DNA from 3 places in the Gordonia sp. DT218 genome. Region 2 is predicted to be linked to each of the others. Evidence: riboswitches for the same ligand, from Rfam matches in the RefSeq annotation. Region 2 holds a riboswitch; each other region holds the start of a gene.
What was found. A riboswitch is a leader RNA that binds a small molecule or an ion and turns the genes downstream of it on or off. The one in region 2 is predicted to bind thiamine pyrophosphate.
Positions count from the first base shown of each region.

Region 1: it holds a riboswitch for thiamine pyrophosphate, as region 2 does, so the genes downstream of both, thiO (glycine oxidase ThiO) here and thiC (phosphomethylpyrimidine synthase ThiC) in region 2, are expected to answer to the same signal.
Region 3: it holds a riboswitch for thiamine pyrophosphate, as region 2 does, so the genes downstream of both, ACPXCG_RS14675 (3-oxoacyl-ACP reductase) here and thiC (phosphomethylpyrimidine synthase ThiC) in region 2, are expected to answer to the same signal.

Region 1 is NZ_JBNCNS010000003.1:103,113-107,920, forward strand. Features, by position in the region: gene ACPXCG_RS11960 (hypothetical protein) at 162-434, shown strand; gene thiE (thiamine phosphate synthase) at 424-1,104, opposite strand; TPP riboswitch at 1,124-1,238, shown strand; gene thiO (glycine oxidase ThiO) at 1,223-2,341, shown strand; gene thiS (sulfur carrier protein ThiS) at 2,338-2,535, shown strand; gene ACPXCG_RS11980 (thiazole synthase) at 2,528-3,310, shown strand; gene ACPXCG_RS11985 (DUF1330 domain-containing protein) at 3,465-3,755, opposite strand; gene ACPXCG_RS11990 (ABC transporter ATP-binding protein) at 3,825-4,787, shown strand; gene ACPXCG_RS11995 (ABC transporter permease) at 4,784-4,808, shown strand, end outside.
Region 2 is NZ_JBNCNS010000001.1:1,423,250-1,428,057, forward strand. Features, by position in the region: gene ACPXCG_RS06595 (ABC transporter ATP-binding protein) at 1-530, shown strand, start outside; gene ACPXCG_RS06600 (siderophore-interacting protein) at 670-1,431, opposite strand; gene ACPXCG_RS06605 (GNAT family N-acetyltransferase) at 1,513-1,860, opposite strand; TPP riboswitch at 2,084-2,198, shown strand; gene thiC (phosphomethylpyrimidine synthase ThiC) at 2,188-3,858, shown strand; gene thiD (bifunctional hydroxymethylpyrimidine kinase/phosphomethylpyrimidine kinase) at 3,855-4,709, shown strand.
Region 3 is NZ_JBNCNS010000003.1:685,576-690,383, reverse strand. Features, by position in the region: gene ACPXCG_RS14685 (stealth family protein) at 1-1,331, shown strand, start outside; gene ACPXCG_RS14680 (phosphodiesterase) at 1,295-2,242, opposite strand; TPP riboswitch at 2,356-2,448, shown strand; gene ACPXCG_RS14675 (3-oxoacyl-ACP reductase) at 2,439-3,221, shown strand; gene htpX (zinc metalloprotease HtpX) at 3,243-4,103, opposite strand; gene ACPXCG_RS14665 (peroxidase family protein) at 4,310-4,808, shown strand, end outside.

The DNA of each region.
Region 1 (4,808 bases), on a different contig from region 2:
TGCGTCACACGGACAGGGTTGCTGAGAAAGATGAAGGCTGTGCATCTCGTGTCTACGTTTCGGTCGAAGGAAAGGTGACCGACGAGCAGAGAGCGCAACGACCCCGCAGCGGGGGGTCGGTCGATCAGACCCCGCTGCGGCGGGTTACGAGAATGCTCTTCATGCACAACATGATGCCGACCACGATAGACCCGCCCGCCGGGGCGCGGCAACCGGCTTTCGGTCCACTCCGCCAGCGTCGGGTCTTGCGACTGGCGCAGCACACCCCTTCCTGGTGCGACACCCAGCCGTGGCACACGGTGATCACCCAGGGTGACGGCACCGCACGACTGCGGGAGGCGCTTCTCGCCCACGTGGACACCGACGCCCCGGTCAACACCTTCCGGACCACCCGGGCAGACCTGGACGAGGCGGTGTCGTTCGTCAGCGAGTGAGCGCGGTCCGCAGCTCGTGCGCGGCGTCCTGCGCGTCGTCGGCGGCGGTGATCGCCCGGACGACGACGACGCGACCGGCACCGGCGGCCCGGACCTCGGACAGTCGAACGGCGTCGATGCCACCGATCGCGAACCACGGCTTGGGCGGATCGACGGACGCCGTGGCGTGTACGAGATCGAGTCCTGGTGCGGCCCGGCCCGGTTTGGTCGGAGTCGGCCAGCACGGCCCGACGCAGAAATAGTCGACCGCGTCGTCGACGGCCGCGGCCCGCATCTGTACCTCGTCGTGGGTGGACAGCCCGATGGCGACGTCGGGGCCGGTGATCTGCCGGGCGCGGCCGGCGGGCAGGTCGCCCTGACCCACGTGCAGCACGTCGGCCTCGGCGAGGACGGCCAGATCGGCACGGTCGTTGACCCCGAGCAGCGCGTCGTGCCGGCGCGTCAGGTCGCGGAGCCGGGCGAGGATCTCGAGTTCCTCGCGGGCCTCGAGCGTGCCGAACCGCGCCTCACCGGGCGATCCCTTGTCGCGCAACTGGACGATGTCGACACCACCGGCGAGCGCTGCGGAGACGAACTCGATCAGATCGCCACGTTCGCGCCGGGCGTCGGTGCACAGATACACCCGGGCCGATGACAGGCGGGCGGATCTCGGGCCTCGAGTCGGTGTCACGGAGGCAACGGTAGGCTAGGCGTCACGACACGGGAGCCCGGGGTACGACGGGCTGAGAGTGCGGGCCGAACCTCCGCTGACCGTTTGACCTGATCCGGGTAATGCCGGCGAAGGAAGGATGTCCCCCTTGAGCATCGACCGATCTGCACCGAGCATCGACCGATCTGCACCGACACTTGCCGTCGTCGGCGGCGGTGTCATCGGACTGACGTGCGCGCTCGCCGCGGTCGACGCCGGCCACCGGGTCAGGGTCCACGACGCGGGCACCGCCGATCGCGCGGCCTGGGTGGCCGCCGGCATGCTGGGTTCCCTCGGCGAGGGTCACCCCGGCGAGGACGATCTCCTGGCGCTGTCGTCGGCGTCGGTGCGACGCTGGCCGGATCTGGTGGCCCGTTTACGCGATCCGACGGTGATGGCCGCCACCGAGTCGTTGTTTGTCGCGGCGTCGTCGGCAGATGCCGAGTATCTGTCGAACCTCGCCGAGTTCGTCTGGTCCCGCGCGCCGCGGGCGCACGATGATCTCCGGCGGGTCGATCTCGCCGAGATCCGTCGACGCGAACCGGGACTGAGCTCACGTCTGCACGGCGGATACCTGGCGGTGGGGGAGGGTGCGGTGGACAACCGCAGGCTGCTGGGCCGCCTTCGCGACGCCCTCATCGATGCGGGAGCGCAGTTCGTCGACGAGCGGGTGGCCGATCTCGCCGATGTCGACGCCGACCAGATCCTGGTCGCCGCCGGCCTGGGCACACGCTCGCTGGTCCCCGACGTGGCACTCCACGCGGCAAAGGGTGAGATCCTGCGGCTGCGCGGAACGCGATGGTCGGTGGCCCAGCCCGCCCGGGTGATCCGCGCCCGGATGCATGGACGGCAGGTCTATCTGGTCCCCCGCGACGACGGGATCGTCGTCGGCGCAACCCAATACGAGCCGCTGGACGAGAGCGAGGCGAAGCCCGAGGTGGGCGGCGTGACCGATCTGCTCGCCGACGCCGTCGACTTGATGCCGGGATTGCGGACCTATGAACTCGCCGAGGCGGCCGCGGGCCTGCGGCCGTGCACCGCCGACGGACTGCCGATCATCCGGCGCGTCGACGACCGGGTCGTCGTGGCGACCGGGCACGGGCGCAACGGAATCCTGTTGGCGCCCTACACCGCCGACAAGGTTCTCGAACTGCTGACGGATCGCTGGGTCGCTGCAGGCGGACTCAGCAGCACCACGAAAGGAGCTGAGCCATCATGACGATTGTCGTCAACGGCGAGGCGACCGATCTCGCGCCCGACGCATCGGTCGGGGATCTGGTCGCGAAACTGGGGCTCCCCGAGCGCGGGATCGCGGTCGCGATCGACGGTGAGGTGGTTCCTCGTGGCCGCTGGGACCGGACCCTGCACGACGACGCGAGCGTGGAGATCGTGACGGCGGTGCAGGGTGGATAGCCGGATCGCGGCCGTGGCCGACACCCCGTTGCGGATCGCCGACCGTGAGTTGACATCGCGCTTGATCATGGGCACCGGCGGTGCCACCAATCTCGCTGTGCTGGAACGCGCATTGGTGGCGTCGGGGACCGAGTTGACCACCGTGGCGCTGCGGCGGGTGAGTCCCGAGTCCCGGACCGGGATGGTCGAGCTGCTCCGCCGTCTGGACATCGCGATCCTGCCCAACACGGCCGGCTGCCACACCACTGCCGAGGCGGTGCTGACCGCGCAACTCGCGCGTGAGGCCGTCGAAACGCATTGGGTGAAGCTCGAAGTGGTCGCCGACGAGCGCACCCTGCTGCCCGATGCGGTCGAATTAATCGATGCGGCAAGAGCTCTCGTCGACGACGGGTTCGCCGTGCTGGCCTACACCAACGACGACCCGGTCCTCGCCGCGCGGCTGCAGGACCTCGGGGTGGCCGCCGTCATGCCGCTGGGCTCGCCGATCGGAACCGGCCTGGGGATCGCGAATCCACACAACATCGAGATGATCGTCGAGGCGGCGCAGGTCCCGGTGGTACTCGACGCAGGCATCGGCACCGCCAGCGACGCCGCACTGGCGATGGAGCTCGGTTGTGACGCGGTGCTCCTCGCGTCCGCGGTCACCCGCGCCGACGACCCGGAGCGGATGGCGACCGCGATGCGACATGCCGTGATCGCCGGACGGTACGCCGCCGGCGCGGGCCGGATGCCCAAGCGGTTCTGGGCGCAGGCGTCGTCGCCGGCGCGTGCGTAGCCCGTCGACCGGGCCCGATTCCGCGCCGAGCGTGCACAGATCTGCGTCCATCGTGCACAGAATCGTGTCGAGCGTGCGACTGACCACCATGCGGCGCACGGTCGGCGAGAAGCTGCGAACGATCGGCGAGAAACTGCACCCGATGGACGGGGAGTCAGGCGGATTCGACCCGCCACATCTGCGTCCGCGCGACGCACCTGTCGCGACGCCGGGCCATTGCCTGCCGGCGTGAATCCTGCATGTAGGAGCCGAAGGCCGCCTCGTCGGCGAACTCGATGATCTGGGTTTCCAGCGGATGGCCGGCATCGTCGTCGACGTTGCGTACGCGTGTGAGTACCCGGCCCCGGTGCTCGTCGACCAATCGCAGGACATCGTCCTCGTAGGCGTGCAATTCCGACTCCTGGCCGGTGACTGGCCAGAGCAGCACTGTGAACGTCGCCGGCATGCGTACACCCTATGACGACAGGCGGTGTGGAGTACGCGCGGTCCGCGCGGAGATGTCTATGGTCGAGGTGTGCTGACAGTCGAGAAGCTGACCAAGGACTTCGGGCGGACGCGCGCCGTCGACGATCTGTCCTTCCACGTCCGGCCCGGGGTGGTGACCGGGTTCCTGGGCCCGAACGGGGCAGGAAAATCCACGACGATGCGCATGATGCTCGGATTGGATCGACCGACGTCGGGGACCGCGACCATCAATGGTCGCCCGTATCGCGAGCTCGACCATCCGCTGCGGCAGGTCGGCGCGCTGCTCGACGCCGGGTGGGTGCATCCCAATCGCAGCGCCAGGTCGCATCTGCGGTGGATGGCGGCCTCCAGCAGCATCCCAGCGCGCCGGGTCGACGAGGTGATCGAGATGGTCGGTCTCACGTCGGTGGCCACCAAACGCTCTGGCGGATTCTCGCTCGGCATGAAGCAACGGCTCGGTCTCGCCGGTGCCCTGCTCGGCGACCCGCACACGCTGCTGTTCGACGAGCCGGTCAACGGATTGGATCCGGAGGGCATCGTCTGGATTCGCAACTTCATGCGGCATCTGGCCGGGCAGGGCCGCACCGTCCTGGTGTCGAGCCACCTGCTCACCGAGATGTCGCTGACCGCCGACCATCTCGTGGTGATCGGCCAGGGACGGCTGATCGCCGACTGCTCGGTCGGTGAATTCACCAGCCGGGCCTCGAGCAGCGTGCGGGTCCGCAGCCCTCGACTACCAGACCTGCACCGGGTGCTCGCCGAGGCAGGTCTGAACGTCGTGCCCCTCACCGCATCCGACGGCCGCCCGGCGCTGTCCGTCGCCGAAGTCACCACCGATCAGGTGGGAGATCTCGCGGGGCAGGCCGGGATCGCGTTGCACGAACTGACCGGTACGAGTGCATCCCTGGAAGAGGTCTTCATGTCGATGACCGCGGGCGCGGTCCAGTACCAGGGCGGCGGCCCTCCCGCCCAGCCCGGCAACGACCCTCGAATCCAGGGAGGTCCGCGATGATCGCCGCCATGAACGCCGAAC
Region 2 (4,808 bases):
CGCTCATCGACGATCTCCGTCTGGCAGCGCCGGCCGCCACCCGCGCGGAAGCCTTCGAGGCGTTGGCCATCGTCGGTGCCGACGGGTGGGTGCGGTCATTGCCATCGGGGATCGACACCGTGGTCGGCGAGGGCGGGTTCCGCCTCGGCGAGGCTCGAGCGCAACAGGTCGCGCTGGCCCGTCTGGTGCTCGCCGACCCCGAGATCGCGATCCTGGACGAGGCGACGGCAGAGGCCGACAGCGACCAGGCCGCCGACCTCGATCGGGCGGCGTTGGCGGCAACCGCGGGACGCACGACATTGGTGATCGCACATCGACTCTCCCAGGCGCTCACCGCGGATTCCGTCGCGATCATCTCCGAAGGCGTCATCACCGAACACGGCCCTCCGGACACACTCATCCGTGCGGGAGGCGAATTGACGCGGCTGTGGGACACCTTCCATGCGCAGCGCCCGGGCCACGATGACCATTCCGGTCCGGCCGAACATCCACCGCAGACAATCTCAACCGACATGAGGACTCACCGATGACCCCCACGACGTCAGACAACCACCGCGTCTCGTAACTCGACAACGGTGAGGCGACACCACTGATGGCCCGATTTGTGGCCCGGTTTGTGGAGCGCCCGAGCACATTCGGTTGGTAGCGGCCCGACGACCGTTCATTCGCTCAGGATTCGGGCGCGCCCGCTCGCCAGTACGCCTGCGCCTTCACACCCGCCTTGCCGAGTTTGTAGTCGTTCTTGAACGAGGCCGACACCGCCCGGGTGGCCTTCATGTCCAGGGCGACCCAGCCGAAATGGCCTGTCGCGTCGAACGCCGCATCGCGAACGGCCTCGATGAGGGCGTCTCCACCGCGGTCCCGTTTGATCCAGTTGACGGTGTCCTGGTCGCGAAGCCGCAACGGCAGCGACTTGTCGGACTCGTGCGCGTACTCGAACCAGACGGTGGCCGGGGTCGACGGATTCGCCGACACCGAGATCGCGTCGAGCAGCGAGTTGATCGCGGGCAGCGCGGCCGTGTCCCCGGCGATCAGCCAGCCGGCCGGCGCGGGCTCCGGGATGGCGAACTTGGACCCCATGAAGGTCGACGAGATCGTCTCCCCGGGCTCCGCGGCCTCGGCCCACCGGGTCGCCGCGCCGTCGTGCATCGCGAACTCGAGGTAGAACGAATCGGTCGCCGGCTCCGGGTCGACCAGGGTATAGGCGCGCTGATGCAGCTTGCCGTGCTTGTTCTCGAACCAGATCCGGACCCACATGGTCGGATGGACCGGACGGTCGGTGAGCAGGCCGCCGCCGGTGAACCCCAGTCGGATGTACTCGTCGGTGATCCTCTCGTTGCTCGTGACCGTGAGCTCGTAGTCGTCGGCACCGAACAGTTTGAGGACGGCCCCCTGCCAGCCGCGCGATTTCGACTTCGTCATTTCCGCCATCTGGACGACCCCTCCTCGGAGAACAGGCATTCGCTCTCAGGGTAGCCTACGCTAACTGTCCAACTTCCTTCCCGCGGAGGATCATGCCGGCGCGAGCGGCACCAGCCCGGGATGTGCGTCGAGATAGCTCTTGGTGAACGAGCACACCGGCCGAAGTCGGGCGCCTTGGCCGCGGACGTAGTCGACGGCACCGCGCATCAGACGTGTGCCGAGTCCGTGACCGGTGTATTCGTCGTAGAGAACGGTGTGCAGGATGGTGATCGTCCGCTTGCCGTCCACGCAGTCGGTGCTGTACCCGAGGACGCCGACGAGGTCGCCGGCCACCCACAGCTCGAACCGCTCGCGGACCGGGTTGTGCACGACCTGCGAAATCTGCTGCAGGATCGCCTGCGCAGATTGCGGTGGCCGAGATCGATGTTTCCGTTGCATGAGCCCTCCGGCGCATCGGGAGATGACCCGATGACAGGACTCCCCTTCCCACCAGCGGACCTGGGACCATCTGTGATCCCGGTCACAAACCATACCCTACGATCCCGTAGGTATCAGGAAACCGGCACAGGCTTTCGCGTGGGTAAGTATCGCGCGGTACGGGTGCACTGGTCGCCGAGGTCGTTCGGCACGTAGGGTGTCGGATAGGCCGATCGGCCGCACAATTGCACAACGCGGGGGCTCCCACGATCACCGGGGGCTGAGATGGCGACAGGCGGTCGCCGACCGCCCGAACCTGTCCGGATAATGCCGGCGTAGGGAGCCATCATGGGAACACCCGTATCTGAATCCGTCGTGACCACCGGTCCGATCGAGGGCAGCCACAAGCACTACCACGAACTCGATCACCTGCGGATTCCCCAACGACGCATCGAACTCACCAACGGTGAACACCTCGACGTCTACGACACGTCCGGCCCATACACGGACGCGACCGCGACGATCGACGTCGAGCGCGGTCTGGCGCCCACCAGGGATTCCTGGCACCGTCCGGACGCGATCGACGGCGCGTCGACCCAGCTCGCGTGGGCACGTGCCGGCATCGTCACCGACGAGATGCGCTACATCGCCGCTCGCGAGGGCGTCGACGAGGAACTCGTCCGCAGCGAGGTCGCCGTCGGACGGGCCGTCATCCCGGCCAACCATCGTCACCCGGAGTCCGAGCCGATGATCATCGGCAAGGCGTTCGCGGTGAAGGTGAACGCCAACATCGGCAACTCCGCGGTCACCAGCTCGATCGCCGAGGAGGTCGAGAAGATGGTGTGGGCCTCACGCTGGGGCGCCGACACGATCATGGACCTGTCCACCGGCAAGGACATCCACATCACCCGCGAGTGGATCCTGCGGAACTCACCGGTCCCGGTGGGCACCGTACCGATCTATCAGGCCCTCGAGAAGGTCAACGGCGACCCCACCAAGCTGACGTGGGAGATCTACCGCGACACCGTGATCGAGCAAGCCGAACAGGGCGTCGACTACATGACGGTGCACGCGGGTGTCCTGCTGCGCTATGTGCCGCTGACGGCTCGCCGCGTCACCGGCATCGTCTCGCGCGGCGGATCGATCATGGCGGCCTGGTGTCTCGCGCACCACGAGGAATCGTTCCTGTACACCCACTACGACGAGCTGTGCGAGATCTTCCGCCGCTACGACATCACGTTCTCACTGGGCGACGGTCTGCGGCCGGGATCGATCGCCGACGCGAACGACGAGGCGCAGTTCGCCGAACTCCGGACGCTCGGCGAACTGACGAAGATCGCGAAATCGCATGGTGTGCAGGTGATGATCGAAGGCCCGGGCCATGTCCCGATGCACAAGATCGCGGAGAACGTCCGGCTCGAGGAGGAACTCTGCGAGGAGGCGCCGTTCTACACCCTCGGACCGCTGGCGACCGACATCGCGCCCGCCTACGACCACATCACCTCGGCGATCGGCGCAGCACTCATCGCCCAGGCGGGTACCGCGATGCTGTGTTACGTCACGCCGAAGGAGCATCTGGGACTGCCGAACCGCGACGACGTCAAGGTCGGAGTGATCACCTACAAGATCGCCGCCCACTCCGCCGACCTCGCCAAGGGCCACCCCGGCGCGCAGGAACGTGACGATGCATTGTCCAAGGCGCGCTTCGAGTTCCGTTGGACAGATCAGTTCAACCTCGCGCTCGACCCGGACACCGCCCGCGAGTACCACGACGAGACGATGCCCGCCGAGCCGGCCAAGACGGCTCATTTCTGCTCCATGTGCGGACCGAAATTCTGCTCGATGCGGATCTCCGCGGACGTCCGCACCTATGCCGAGGAGAACGGGCTCGTGACGGCCGAGGACATCGACCGCAAGATCGCCGAGGAGATGGCCGCGAAGTCGGCGGAATTCGTCGAGGCGGGAAAGCACGTCTACCTCCCGCTTGAGGCGACGACCGGCGGTTCCCCCGCCAGATGAGCGACGACCTCGGACTGCCGACCGCCGCACCGGGTGTCACGCCGGCCCGCGTCCTGACGATCGCGGGGTCGGACTCGGGCGGCGGTGCCGGCATCCAGGCCGACATGCGCACCTTCGCGCTGCTCGGCCTGCACGCGTGCGTGGCGGTGACCGCGGTGACTGTGCAGAATTCGTTGGGCGTCCAGGGATTTCAGGAGATCGAACCGGAGACGGTCGCCGCGCAGATACACAGCGTGGTCACCGACATCGGGGTCGGGGCGGCCAAGACGGGCATGCTCGCGTCGGCGCCGATCATCGAGGCGGTGGCCGACGCGTGCATCGACCTCGGCATCGGACGCGACCGCGGAGTTCCCCTCGTCGTCGATCCGGTGTGTGCGTCGATGCACGGCGACGCACTGCTGGCCACCGAGGCCCTGGACACGTTGCGCACCAGGCTGATTCCCCTGGCGACGGTGGTCACCCCGAACCTCGACGAGGTCCGCCTGATCACCGGGATCGACGTGGTCGACGCGACGTCCCAGCGCGCGGCGGCCCACGCCCTGCATGATCTCGGCGCGCTCTGGGCTCTGGTGAAGGGCGGACATCTGCGATCGTCCGACCACAGTCCCGACCTTCTGTTCGACGGCGACGAGTTCCACGAGTTCGTCCACCCGAGGATCGCCACGACCCACGACCACGGGGCGGGCGACACCCTGGCCGCCGCCATCGCGAGCGCGCTCGCCCACGGCTATTCGGTCCCCGACGCCGTGTCGTTCGCCAAGCGATGGGTCACCCGCGGGCTCGAATCCGCCTACCCACTCGGCGCCGGGCACGGTCCGGTGAACCCGCTGTGGCGGGTCACCGCCCCCTGATACCCGCACCCCGTCCCGTCCCGTCCCGTCCCGTCGACAGCAACCCATATCCCGCCGACAGCAACCTCAATTCCGCCGACAGCAACCTCGATCCTGCCG
Region 3 (4,808 bases), on a different contig from region 2:
TGCTGGCGATCGACTGGGCGCTGCGCAAGCGCTTCAGGTCGGCGTTGACCGCCGCGTGCGCGGATCATCCGTTCTATGCCAAGACCGTGGGTGCGGGACGGGGTCGGCCCGCCCTGGTCGCCGACGGCGCGTTGTCGACGCACCGCAAAGCCCGCGTGTTCCGTCTGTTCCGACCGCGCGTCCACCTCGCCAGCGGCATGACGTTCGGAGCGGCGACCGGCGTGCAGATCGAATTGTGGACGACGGCAGGTGACGATCTGCTGTTGCCCGTGGCCAATTCGTTGACGCGACGAACGGTCTCCTCACGGGAAGCGGTACGCAGCGAGGTCGAGAGGTTCGGGCGCACATGGCCGACCTTCGAGAAGATGTTCGCCCACCAGGCTTCCGACATCACTTTCGACATCGATCTGGTGTTCTCCTGGGTGGACGGGTCGTCGAAGGAATGGCAGGCTCAGCGCGCCAGGAGGATGCAGAGCCATGTGGTCGGCGAGGGTGACGATTCCGAGGCCCGGTTCCGTCAGATCGACGAGTTGCGGTATGCGCTGCGCAGTGTGCACATGTACGCCCCGTGGATCCGGAGGATCTTCATCGCCACCGACTCGCCGAAACCTGCATGGCTTGCCGATGATCCGCGGGTGACGTTCGTGCGCAGTGAGGAGTTCTTCGCAGATCCGTCGGTCCTTCCGACCCACAATTCGCAGGCTGTCGAGTCCCAGTTGCACCGCATTCCCGGTCTCGCCGAACACTTCCTGTATTCCAACGACGACATGTTCTTCGGTCGTTCCGTGAGCCCGCAGATGTTCTTCTCCCCCGGCGGAGTGAGCATGTTCATCGAGGCACCGATCCGAATCGGACTGGGCTCCAACAACGATCAACGCAGCGGATTCGAGAATTCGGCGCGAGTGAATCGCGGGCTCCTCAGAGATCGGTTCGGCCTGGTCACCACCCGCCATCTCGAGCATGCGGCGACGCCGCTGCGCAAGAGCGTGATGGCGGAGATGGAGGCAAAGTTCCCGGCCGAGTTCGCGGCCACCGCGGCCAGCACCTTTCGGGCGGAGACCAACATCTCGGTCACCAACTCGCTCTATCACTATTACGCGCTCATGAGCGGCCGCGCGGTGGTGCAGCGCTCGGCCAAGGTCAAATACGTCGACACCACAGCGAAATCCGGCCTACGACAGATGGATTCACTCCTGACGAAGCGGTCGATGGACTTCTTCTGCCTCAACGATGGCAGCACACCCGACGTCGACCTGGACGTGCGCACCATCAAGGTCACCCACTTCTTGCAGAACTACTTCCCGATCCCGGCACCCTGGGAAGCCGTCTGAGCGGCTGCCTCGGGGCCGGGTATGCGGACCCCCGCCTCGATCAGTCGCCGCTCGGTCTCCGCCGGGCTCACATATTCACCGACCGTGTCGTAGTCGCCGACCGGGGCCACTGAGTGGACGACGGTTTCCGGATAAACGTGCACCAGATTGAAGCCCTGGGCTCCGTTGCGGCCACGTAAGGCCCCCGCCGGACCGGTGAGATCCTGTGTGTAGCAGGTGGCCGACGCGACCGAGACGGGAATACCGGCAAACATCGCGGTGGTCGAGTAGTGCAGGTGGCCGGCGAGGATGGAGCGCACGTCGCTGCCCCTCAGAATGTCGGCGAGCCGGTGCTGGTCGCGCAACTCCACCAGTACCGCGAGGTCGAGTACACACGGGACCGGCGGATGGTGCATGGCCAGGATGGTGCCGTGTGGCGCGGGCACCGAGAGTTCGGCCGCAAGCCACTCCAATTGATCCTCGGCGATTTCGCCATGATGGCTCCCCGGCACCGAGGTGTCGAGAGCGACGACACGGAGACCGTCGATGTCGTAGACACGATCGATCGGTGCCGCCGAAGGTGCCTCGTCGAGAAGTTCCGACCGGAAATGCGCTCGATCGTCGTGGTTTCCGATGGACCAGATGACCTGCGCACCAATGGATTCTGCGACTTCGTCGACTATCGACCGCAACTTCCGGTAAGCCGCGACCTCTCCCCGATCGGCGAGGTCGCCGGTGAACAGCAGCGCATTGGGGCGCACGTGTGAAGCCTCGACTTCGGCGAGGATCTGCCGCAGTGTCACCTCGCTGTCGACGGCGCCGTACAGCGGGCCGGCATCGCCGACCAGATGCGTGTCACTCAGGTGCAGGATCAGGTGCGACGGATGGGGGTACTCCGACATCCGGATACCGTCTGGACCCCTGTTGCTCATCGGTCTCCTGCTTCCGCCCGCCCGATGTGCAGAGCCCGATTGGGCGCCTGCCTGTGTCCAACCCTAGACGTGTGTGCCTGAGTCGTGTGCTCGCGCGGGCGCATGATCTGATGAAACACGACACGGGGTGCCGCGCCGGCGGCTGAGACCACACCCGCCGAACCTGTCCAGTTAGCACTGGCGAAGGGATGTCCACATGAATGCGCTCGCTCCTGCAGTCTCCGAGCAGATCGTCCTGGTCACCGGCGGCGCCCGGGGCCTCGGCGCCGCGATCACCAAAGCTTTTGCCGCACAAGGAGCCCGGCTGGTCATCAATTTTCACCGCAGCGCGTCGGCCGCGGCCGCACTCGTCGATGAACTCGGCGGCGCCGGGCGGGCGGTGGCTCTGGGCGCCGATGTGACCGACCGTGACGCGGTGTTCGACCTCGTCGCACGGGCTCGGGAACATTTCGGCGCGCCGGTCTGCACCGTGGTCAACAATGCGCTGGCCGACTTCTCATTCAACGGCGACGACCGCGCCAAGCCCGACACCATCGATTGGCAGGCCTTCGACGCCCAGTTCCGGGGAAGCGTCGCGGCCGCGCTCAACACCACGCAGGCGGTCCTCGGCGACATGCGGGCGGCCGGATTCGGCCGCATCGTCAACATCGGCACCAACCTGGTGCAGAATCCCGTCGTCCCCTACCACGACTACACCGCCGCGAAGGCCGCACTCCTCGCCCTGACCCGAACGCTCTCCGCGGACCTGGGCCCCGACGGGATCGCCGTGAACATGGTGTCCGGTGGACTCCTCCGCACCACCGATGCCAGCGCCGCCACCCCGACTGCGGTCTTCGACGCCATCGCCGCGGGCACGCCCCTGCGAACAGTGACGACACCCGACGAATTCGCCGATGCCGTACTGTTTTTCGCGTCGCCGTGGTCGCGGGCGGTCACCGGCCAGAACCTTGTCGTCGACGGCGGGTTGGTCAAAGACTAGGAACAGGGCTACGCGACGCCACTACCCCCGGCCCGACCGCCTCGCCATCTCCTGCAACCGTGCGATGCGGTCGGGTGTCGGCGGGTGGGACGAGAACATCTTCGCGACGTTCCCGCCGCGGAACGGGTTGGCGATCATCATGTGCGACTGCGACTCGATCTTCGGGTCCGGGGGCAGCGGCGCCTGATCGATCCCGCCGCTGATCTTTGCCAATGCCGAGGCCAGCGCCAGCGGGTCACCGGTGAGTTCCGCGCCCGACTCGTCGGCCTGGTACTCACGCGAGCGGGACACCGACATCTTGATCAGCGAGGCTGCCAGCGGTCCCAACAGGCTGATCATCAGCACGCCCAGGATGCCGGGGCCGTTCCCGTCACGGTTACCGCCGCCGAAGAAGAACGCGAAGTTCGCCAGGCCGGTGATGACCGACGCCATCGCACCGGCCACCGACGAGATCAGGATGTCGCGGTTGTAGACGTGCGACAGCTCGTGGCCGAGCACCGCGCGCAGTTCCCGCTCGTCGAGCAGACGCATGATGCCCGCGGTGCAGCACACCGCGGCGTTCTTGGGATTACGGCCGGTGGCGAACGCGTTCGGCGATTCCGTCGGGCTGATGTAGAGCGCCGGCATCGGCTGGCGGGCCGTCGTCGCGAGCTCGCGGACGATCCGGTACAGCACCGGCGCCTCGACCTCGGTGACCGGCTGCGCGTGCATCGACCGCAGCGCCAGCTTCGCGGAGTTGAAATAGACGTAGGCATTCATGCCGATCGCCGCCAGCACCGCCAGCAGCAAGATGGTCGGGCTGCGGAAAAGCGCCCCGATCCCGACGATGATCGCCGACATCAGCCCCATCAGGGCCGCCGTCTTCAGGCCATTGAAGTGCATCTGTCCCTCGTTCTCAGCATTCGACCCGGCGCCCGTCGCCAGGTCCTTCATGTACCGAACGGACGACCGGGCGGCAGAGTTTCCTGCGCGACGTCGCGGCCCGCACACCTCGGTGAACTTTCGGGTAGTCAACTACGCGCGACCAGGGCTTCTACCGCCCATAGCGTTGCTGACATCCACTGGACCACCACCGTGAGGACCCGACCATGTTCACGAAATTCAGTCACACCGGGGAGGTGGCCACACAGGACGAACTACTGTTCACCACACCGTTCGGCTACATGTTCCCCGACGCCGCCCACTCGTCGTCGCGGCTGCTGCCCAATTCCCCCGAGACCCTGGCTGCGCTCAAACAGCTCGGCGACGCGATGGCCACCGACGTGGTTGCCAACCCGAACGACTCGGGCATCCCGGCCGTCTTCACCTATTTCGGTCAGTTCATCGACCATGACCTCACCGCCCGCACCGACCGCGACTCGACCATCTCCACGCTCGGGCGCGGTGAACCGGTGAACCCACGCAACCCGGACGAGGTCACCGCGAGTCTGCGCAACGGGCGTCGTCCACAGCTCGACCTCGATAGCGTTTTCGGCGATGGGCCGTCACTGGCCGCAGGCTCCACCACCGAGTCCGATGATCTGTACGACGCCGATCTCAGACTGGTGGTCTTCAACCCCGCAGGCCGTCGGGACGTGCCGCGTGACA